Regions from separate parts of the Nocardiopsis sp. YSL2 genome, predicted to be linked through region 1. Evidence: predicted binding sites of a transcription regulator. Region 1 holds the regulator's gene; the other holds the start of a gene.
The links. The regulator HrcA, encoded in region 1, represses chaperone genes, less so after heat shock. The targets are predictions, from matches to a motif close to TTGGCACTCTCNNNNNGAGAGTGCCAA.

Region 1 (4,576 bases):
CCTGACAGCAGGGCCGCCACGTCGTCGCGCCCGGCGAGTCCGGTGACCTCCGGCAGGCGGCCCCTGCGCGCCTGCTTGGCCGCCTCACGGGCGGTGGCGCGCCACTTGGCCAGCGACTTGGCAGCCCGGTCGCCCTTCCAACGGGTGACACAGCGCTCGGCCGCCCAGGGGACGATCACATCGACCCCGGCCTCGGTCATCATCTCCACGGCCAGTTCGCCGCGGTCGCCCTTGGGCAGCGCCTGCACGACGGTCAGCCGGGGTCGCGGCGCCGGCTCGTGCCAGCGCTCGCCGACCTCGCACACCACGCCGTCCTTGCCGACCTCGACGACCGTGCAGCGAGCACGCTCGCCACGGCCGTCGGAGAGGTCGACGGTCTCACCGGCGCGGATGCGCCGCACCACGGCGGCGTGGCGCCCCTCGGCGCCGGTGAGGACCACCGTGGCGGCGGCCAGGTCGGCGGCGTCGTCGACCAGGAAGACCGGTGGGGTCACTTGGCACCGAAGGCGTCACGGAGCTTGGCGAACAGGCCGCCGTGCCCGGGGCTGAAGCGGCCCGGGTTCTGGTCCTCCCCGCGCAGCTCGGCGAACTTGCGCAGCAGGGCCTCCTGCTCCTCGTCCAGCTTGTTCGGGGTCTCCACGTCCACGCGGATGCGCAGGTCGCCCCGGCCGCCCCCGTCGAGATGGGTCACGCCCTTGTTGGGCAGTGTGATGACGTGGCCGGAGTTGGTCCCCGGGCGCAGGTCGATGTTCTCCGTGCCGTCCAGCGTGTCGAACGCGAACGAGGCGCCCAGCGCGGCGGCGGTCATGGGCACGGTGACCGTGCAGTGCAGGTCGTCGCCGCGCCGCTCGAAGGTCGGGTGCGCCTTCTGGATGATCTCCAGGATGATGTCGCCGCGCGGCCCGCCGTTGGGGCCGACCTCGCCCTCGCCTGCGAGCTGGATGCGGGTGCCGTCGTCGACGCCCGCGGGGATCTTCACCGTGCGGGTGACCTTCTCGCGCACCCGGCCCTCGCCGGCGCAGTCACCGCAGGGGTTGGTGATGACCGTGCCCTGGCCGGAGCACTGCGGGCAGGGGCGGGACGTCATGACCTGGCCGAGGAAGGAGCGGGTGACCTGGGAGACCTCGCCCTGGCCGTGGCACATCTCGCAGGTGGTGCGGTGCGATCCCGCCGCCGTCCCCTCGCCCTGGCACGTCTCGCACAGGATGGCGGTGGGGAACGTGATGTCCTTGCTCACGCCGAACGCCGTCTCGACGAGGTCGAGTTCGATGCGGATCTTGATGCTGCGTCCGCGCCGGACGCGCTCGCGCGGGGACCGCCCGCCGGGCTGGCCGCCGCCGAAGAACGCGTTCATGATGTCGTCGAAGGCGAAACCCCCGGCGCCGCCGAATCCACCCGCGCCGCCACCGCCGCCGCCTGGAGCGAAGGGGTCGTGACCCATGTCGAACATCCGACGCTTGTTCTCGTCGGAGAGGACCTCGTAGGCCTGGGTCACCTCCTTGAAGCGCTCCTGCGTGGCGGGGTCCGGGTTGATGTCCGGGTGGAGCTCGCGTGCGAGCCTCCGGTACGCCTTCTTGATCTCGTCCTTGGACGCGTCGCGACGCACCCCGAGAACCTGGTAATAGTCTCTGGCCACTGAGTTACTGTCCTGCCAAAATCTGTCCGACATACCGAGCCACCGCGCGTACCGCTCCCATCGTCCCTGGGTAGTCCATCCGGGTCGGACCCACCACACCGATCTTGGCCAGCGACTGGTTTCCCACGCCGTAGTCGGCCGACACGATGGAGGCGGTCCGCAGACCCTCGTGGAGGTTCTCCTCGCCGATGCGCACTGTCAGCATCGACGGATCCTTCGCCTCACCCAGCAAACGGATGAGGACCATGTTCTCTTCCAGCGCCTCCAGAACCTCACGCAGACTCGCGGCGAAGTCCACGGCGGCGAGGTTGGCCGTCCCCGCGAGGACGATCTTCTCCTCGTGCCGTTCGACGAGGCTGTCCAGCAGGACCGACAGGACCGCCACGGCGACGCGCCGGTGTTCCGGATCGACCTGCGCGGGCAGGTCCTGAACCGCGTCGGGCACGTCGGCCAGGTGGCGTCCGGCGATGGCCCGGTTGAGCATCTCCCGCAGATCGCCGACGATCGCCGCGTCGACGTCGCCGAGCCCGTCGATGACGCGCTGCTCGACCCGGCCCGTGTTGGTGATCACGACCATCATGATCCGTTGGCCCCCCAGGGGGACCAGCTCCACGTGCTGGACGGAGGAGCGTGTCAACGACGGGTACTGCACGATCGCGACCTGGCGGGTGAGCTGGGCGAGCAGCCGCACCGTTCGGGCGACGATCTCGTCCAGGTCCACGGCGCCCGTGAGGAAGGACTCGATGGCCCGTCGCTCGGCGACCGAGAGCGGTTTGACCGACGACAGGCGGTCGACGAAGAGCCGGTAGCCCTTGTCCGTGGGGACCCTGCCCGCACTGGTGTGCGGCTGGGTGATGTATCCGTCCTCTTCGAGGGCGACCATGTCATTGCGGATCGTCGCCGGGGAGACGCCGAGCGGGTGCCGGTCCGCCAGAGCGCGGGAACCCACCGGTTCGTTGGTGTTGACGAAGTCCTCGACGACGGCACGCAGGACCGCGAGCTTGCGCTCATCCAGCAACTCGCCACCTCCTGGCACTCCATGGTCCTCAGTGCTAATTCTATGCGCGCGCGCAAACCCCGTTGTCTACCAACCGGTAGGAACGCGGCGCCCCCACTAGACTGCACGACCGTGGCTACCAAGGGAACCAAGCGCTACGGCCGCGACGTGCTGGCGGGTGACTGGCGACGGCCCAGGAAGGGCGCTGTGCCGGATGTGCCGCTCAGCCGCGACCTGGTCGTGGAGGACGCCGACGAGACATTCTGCGGTGCCGTCGTCGGCTGGGACAAGGCGACCGTGACGCTGGAGGACCGCGCCGGGCGCCGCCGGGTGTTCGACCTCGGACCGGCCGCGTTCCTGATCGACGGCGCCCCGGCCACGCTCGTGCGCCCCGCCGCGGCGCCGCGCGGGCCGCTGCGCAGTGCCTCGGGTTCGGTCGCGGTGCCGGGCACGCGGGCGCGCACGGCCCGGGAGAGCCGGATCTACGTCGAGGGCCTGCACGACGCCGAGCTCGTGGAACGGGTCTGGGGCCACGACCTGCGCGTGGAGGGCGTGGCCGTGGAGTTCCTGGAGGGTGTGGACGATCTGCCCGCGATCGTGGCGGATTTCTCACCCGGCCCGGGACGGCGCCTCGGTGTCCTCGTGGACCACCTGGTCCCCGGATCCAAGGAGTCGCGCATCGCCGCGCGGGTGGAGGGCGAGCACGTGCTCGTGGCGGGTCACCCCTACGTCGACGTGTGGCAGGCGGTCCGCCCGAGCGCGCTGGGAATCGACCGCTGGCCGGAGGTGCCGCGCGGCCGCCCCTGGAAGGAGGGCGTCGTCAGCGGCCTGGGTTGGCGGATGGAGACCGGCGAGGCCTGGCGGCGGATCCTGGGCTCGGTGCGCAGCTACGCCGATCTGGAGCCGTCGCTCCTGGGGCGGGTGGAGGAACTGATCGACTTCGTCACCGGCCCCCACCCGGACGAGTGAGGTGCGACCGCCGACCGCGCCGCGCGGCGGCGACTTCGCGGTGTGAGGCGTACAGGATCTAGGATTCTGGCAGGCGACGGTTTCGGAGCCCGGCATCCGACCGCCGTGGTCGCCACCTCGCGGCCCGCGCGGTCGTCGGTACTGCCGGGAAGTACAGAAGCCGCCCCACACCAGCGGAGCCGAGGAAGAGCATGAGCGAGAACCCGACGAATCCCCCTGCCCCGGATGATCCCGAGGAGGGTCGCCCCCCGCAGTACGGGCAGGCGGACCCTGGGCGGCAGCCGTCGGGTGAACAGTCCCCGTACGCGCCGCAGCCCGGCGACGGACGGCAGCCGACCGGCGGCCGGCCCGCCTATGGCCAGCAGGCGGAGTACGGTCAGCAGCCCTCGGGTGGCCAGGCCGCCCACGGGCAGCAGTACCAGCAGCAGGGCTACGCCCAGCAGCCCCCACAGCCGTCGGGTGAACAGCCCCCGTACGCGCCGCAACCCGGCTACGGCCAACAGCCCGCGAGCGGCCCTGAGGGCTACGCCCAGCAGCCCCAGCCCGGCTACGCGCCTCCGCAGCCCTACGGGCAACCCCAGGAGCAGCAGGGTTACGCCCAGCAGCCCCCACAGCCCCCGGGTGAACAGTCCCCGTACGCGGCCCAGCCCGGGTACGGACAGCAGCCGACCGGCGGCCAGCCCGCCTACGGGCAGCAGTACCAGCAGCAGGGCTACGCCCAGCAGCCCGCGGGCGGCCCTGAGGGCTACGGGCAGCAGCCCCAGCCCGGCTACGCGCCTCCGCAGCCCTACGGGCAACCCCAGGAGCAGCAGGGTTACGCCCAGCAGCCCCCACAGCCCCCGGGTGAACAGTCCCCGTACGCGGCCCAGCCCGGGTACGGCCAACAGCCCGCGTTCGCGCCCCCGCCTCCACAGCAGCCGACGGGCGGCCAGCCCGCCTACGGCGCACCCCAGGCGGCACAGACCCCGTACGGG
Region 2 (4,576 bases), 2.7 Mb from region 1:
GGGTCATCGCCGACGAAGCCGTGCCGGTGGACGTCGCACCCGGCCTCGCGCGCCGCGGCCGCGATCATGAAGCTGTTCGACTCCCAGATCTGGCCGTACCCGAGGGGATGTCCGGGTTCCACGAGTTCCTCGCCCGTGGAGAGCACCACGACGCGGGGGCAGGGGTAGACGGGTACGGTCCGGCGGCCGACCGCAGCCAGGACGCCCATCTCCCCCGGCCCCAGGCGCACGCCGGAGCGCAGCACCGTGGCGCCCTCGCGGACGTCGTCCCCCGCACGCCGGATGGCGTTGCCGACGCGGACCGGGCGGTCCAGGGCGACGGTCGCGGTGCCCCCGTCGGTCCACTCCACGGGCACGACGGCGTCGGCGCCCTCGGGCAGGGGCGCACCGGTCATGATGCGCGCGCACATGCCGGGCCGCACCGCCGTGGGCGTGGCGTCGCCCGCGGGGATGTCGGCGACCACGGGCAGGTGGACGGGGGTGTCGGGAGTGGCCTTGTCCAGGTCGGCGGCGCACACGGCGTAGCCGTCCATGGAGGAGTTGTCGAAGCCCGGCAGGTCCACCGGGGACACGACGTCGGCGGCGAGCACGGCGCCGTGCGCCCGCAGCAGGTCGAGTTCGGTGGGCTCGGGCGCGGCGATCAGCCCCAGGATGTCCGTGATGTGCTGTTCAACGGTCTTCACTGGAAGGTCCTCCCGGGTCGTGGGTCCGTTGGCCGCCTCCCCGCCCTCTGGAGGTGACCGGCGTCCCATTGTCCCCGCATCGGGGCAGCACGGGCCCGCTCGACCGGGGCGGGACCGGGGCGGCTCAGCCCTGTCCGGGCTCCTGCCGCTCGACGAACTCCCTGAGCCAGGGCAGCAGTTCGGCGCGAAGGTCGGGCCGGCGGCACGCGAAGTCCACGACGGTGCGGATGTAGTCGGCCTTGTTGCCGGTGTCGTAGCGGCGGCCGCGGAAGAGCACGCCGCGCACCGTCCCCCCGTCCTCGGGCTTGCGGCGGGCCAGTTCGCGCAGGGCGTCGGTGAGCTGGATCTCTCCGCCCCGGCCGGGCGGGGTCTCGTGCAGCACGGGGAAGACGGCCGGGTCGCAGACGTAGCGGCCGATGATCGCCCAGCGGCTCGGCGCCTGCTCCGGGGCGGGCTTCTCCACGAGGTCGGTGACGGTGACGACGTCGGGCTCGTCGGTGGGCTCGATCCCGGCGCAGCCGTAGAGGGAGACCTGTTCGGGCTCGACCTCCATGAGGGCGACCACGCTGCCGCCGTGTTCCTCGCGCACCTCGATCATGCGGCGGAGCAGGTCGGCGGACTCGATGAGGTCGTCGCCGAGCAGGACCGCGAAGGGGTTGTCGCCGACGTGCGCCTCGGCGCACAGCACGGCGTGCCCCAGGCCGCGCGGGTCCCCCTGTCGGACGTAGTGCATCTGGGCGAGGCCGTCGGACTCGCGTACGGAGCGCAGGCGCTCGTCGTCGCCCTTGGTCGCCAGCGCCTCCTCCAGTTCGTAGGCGCGGTCGAAGTGGTCCTCGATGGAGCGCTTGTTGCGGCCCGTGATCATCAGGACGTCGCGGAGCGTGGCCGCGACGGCCTCCTCCACGACGTACTGGATCGCGGGCTTGTCCACGATCGGCAGCATCTCCTTCGGCGTGGCCTTGGTCGCGGGAAGGAAGCGTGTGCCCAGTCCGGCAGCGGGCACGACCGCCTTGGTGACGGGAAGGGGCGAGGAACGGGGTCGTGTCTGCTCGGTGTCGGCACTCATGTCGGCACTGTAGGACAGTCGGTCATCGCGTCGTGGCCTCCACACCGGCGCTGATGACAAGAAGTCCCGGCGGTTTCGGGCGAAGGACCGGATTCCGCAACCCGGTGTTCACCATGAGCGAACGGCCGTGTCGGGGCGCGCTGATGGCACACTGAGCCCATGGGTGACGAAGGGGAGCGCGACCGGTCCGCCAAGCGGGAGCTGCGCCGTCGAGTCCTGGCCCGGCGACGGGCCAGGGAGGCGCCCGAGCGCGCGAGGGCCGGATCGGCGGTCCGGGACGCGCTCATGGCGGTGCCGTGGCTCTCGATGGCGGGAACGGTGGCCTGCTACTACTCCGTCGGCGGCGAGCCGGACACGCGCGGGCTGGTGAACGCGCTGTGGAAGCGCGGCACGTACGTGCTGCTGCCGGTCTTCCTGCCGGGGGGCGACCTGGACTGGGCCTCCTTCGACGGCCCCGACAGCCTGGCCGGGGCCGGGCACGGACTGCTGGAGCCGACCGGGCCCCGGTACGGCCCCGGCGCACTGGCCCGTGCGGACGCTGTCGTGTGCCCGGCCCTGGCGGTGGACCGCTCCGGTATGCGGTTGGGCCGCGGTGCGGGCTGCTACGACCGCGCACTGGCCGCCAAGGGGCCGCACACCCCGGCGATCGCGGTGGTGCACGACGAGGAGTGGGTGGAGCGGGTTCCGGCGGAGCCGCACGACCGCCCCGTGGACGCGGTGCTCACCCCGGGCGGCGGCCTGCACGTGTTCGACCCGGCCTCCCCGGTGTGGCCCGACCGCTGTGCCCGCACCGGCCCCTGAGGCCGGGAACGGGATGCGGAGAGCGCGCGGAGGGCGGGGACCGCGTCCCGCGTGGACTCCGCTCCTGGGACCGGTTCCGCCCGGAAGGCGGGCGGCGGGCGCGTGGCGCGGCCGGCGGTTCCGCGTGGCGGCCCGCCCGTGGAGGGGCGGGATTAAGCGGCCCGTGCCCGGCGTTGACGCTGACGGTCGCGCCCGACGACGCCCACGGCCCGGTCCCGCGGCCCCCACGTGCGTCCTTCGGGTGAGGTGCTGTCGCCGCCTCGGTCGGCGAGCGCGTACTATTTAGCAGTCAACGGGCGAGAGTGCCAGCATAGGAGGACCCGAACAGTGCCTACGTATCAGTACGCGTGCACAGAGTGCGGCGCCCAGATGGAGGTCGTGCAGAGCTTCAGCGACGACTCCCTGACCGTCTGCCCCGAGTGCGAGGGACGCCTGCGCAAGGTGTACTCCGCCGTCGGCATCGTGTTCAAGGGTTCCGGCTTCTACCGCACCGACAGCGGCAAGACCTCCAACAGCTCCGTCGTCACCGGGTCCGGCGAGGGCAAGGACGGTGGCACGGACACGAAGACCGATGCCCCGGCCGCCGCGAGTGCCTCGTCGGACTCCACGACGTCGTCCTCCTCCGACTCCACCGCGTCCACGAGCGGCTCGTCCGCCTCCGGCAGCGGTAGCAGTAGCAGCAGCGCCGCCGCGGCGAGCTGAGCCGCCGCGGCCGTTGACCGCGTGACCGCGCCGCCGTGCCCTCGGCGGCGCGCCGCTGTTCTCCCCCGGCTGCGGCCGTTGCGCCGCCGCGCGCGGCGGCACCGGACCCGGGGTCCGGACCCGTGGCCCCGCACCCCGCTCCCTCCGCGCGATTCCCCCTGTGGACAACCGCCCGGTGGCCGGCGCCCGGCCTAACGTCGACGTATGGCCGACGTATCACCCCCCTACCGGCACCGCGGCGCCCTCACGCGCCTGGTCGACCGGCACCGGCGTGTCATCGCCACCCTCCTGGCCGCCGCGGCGCTCCTCGGCGCCGTCCTGGCCGTGCGGCCCCTCTCCGCTCCCGCCGTCGAGGTACTCGTCGCCGCCCGCGACCTGGACGCCTCCTCCCCTGTCGCCTCCGGTGACCTCATCACCCGCGCCCTGCCCGCCACCGCGGTCCCCGAGGGAGCCCTGGGACCCGCGGCGGAGACCGGCGGACGCACCCTCAACGCCCCGGTCCGCCAGGGCGAGGTGATCACCGACGCCCGTCTCACGGACCCTCCCGCGCGGGCCCACGGACCGGACCTGATCGCGGTCCCGGTGCGCGTCGCCGATCCCGGCGCGGTGGCGCTGCTCTCCCCCGGAAGCCGGGTGGACGTCCTCGCCGCGACCGGGGCCGGCGACCTCCCGTCGGCCCGGGCCGGACCGGCCTCGGAGGTGGTACGGGACCGGCCCGTTCTGGCCCTGCCCGCGGCCGGGGAGGGCGGGGAGAGCGGGGCGCTCATCGTCATCGCCGCCACCGCGGCGGAGGCGCGGGAGCTGGCGGGTCACGCGGCGCTCTCACGACTGTCCATCACCATACGCGGTTGACCGACGACGATTCGTGGTGAAAGCTGGTCAGGCTCTTGTCCCGGGCACTCCGGACTTGTCCGCCCCCGCCCCCGGGGGTCGAGTCGACGGGACCGAGCATCCCGCACACATCAACACGAGAACGTAGGACAGTTCCCATGGAAGGCTTCAAGAAGTTCCTGCTCAAGGGCAACCTTGTGCAGCTGGCGGTCGCGGTCGTGATCGGCGCCGTCTTCGCCGAGCTCATCACGGCGTTCACCGAAGGGTTCATCACCCCGCTCATCGGGGTCTTCGGCGGTGTCCCCACCTTCTCCGACCTCTACTTCGAGATCAACGGCAGCAGGTTCCTCTACGGCGCGTTCGTCGACGCTCTCTTCTCGTTCCTGCTCACGGCCGCGATCCTGTACTTCTTCGTGGTGATGCCGGTCGGCAAGCTCCTCGAGAGGTACGCCAAGGCGGAGGAGGCCACCACGCGGTCCTGCCCCTTCTGCTT

Region 2: M1P99_RS07650 (FmdB family zinc ribbon protein) is a predicted target of HrcA. The motif match lies at 2,833-2,859, and genes of this name have one in related genera.

Annotation. Positions count from the first base shown of each region.
Region 1 is NZ_JAMOAO010000001.1:4,475,853-4,480,428, reverse strand. It holds gene M1P99_RS19695 (16S rRNA (uracil(1498)-N(3))-methyltransferase) at 1-494, opposite strand, end outside; gene dnaJ (molecular chaperone DnaJ) at 491-1,636, opposite strand; gene hrcA (heat-inducible transcriptional repressor HrcA) at 1,641-2,654, opposite strand; gene M1P99_RS19680 (DUF3097 domain-containing protein) at 2,766-3,602, shown strand; gene M1P99_RS19675 (DUF4870 domain-containing protein) at 3,794-4,576, shown strand, end outside.
Region 2 is NZ_JAMOAO010000001.1:1,771,602-1,776,177, forward strand. It holds gene glp (gephyrin-like molybdotransferase Glp) at 1-683, opposite strand, end outside; gene galU (UTP--glucose-1-phosphate uridylyltransferase GalU) at 808-1,749, opposite strand; gene M1P99_RS07645 (5-formyltetrahydrofolate cyclo-ligase) at 1,909-2,550, shown strand; gene M1P99_RS07650 (FmdB family zinc ribbon protein) at 2,878-3,252, shown strand; gene M1P99_RS07655 (SAF domain-containing protein) at 3,457-4,104, shown strand; gene M1P99_RS07660 (MscL family protein) at 4,242-4,576, shown strand, end outside.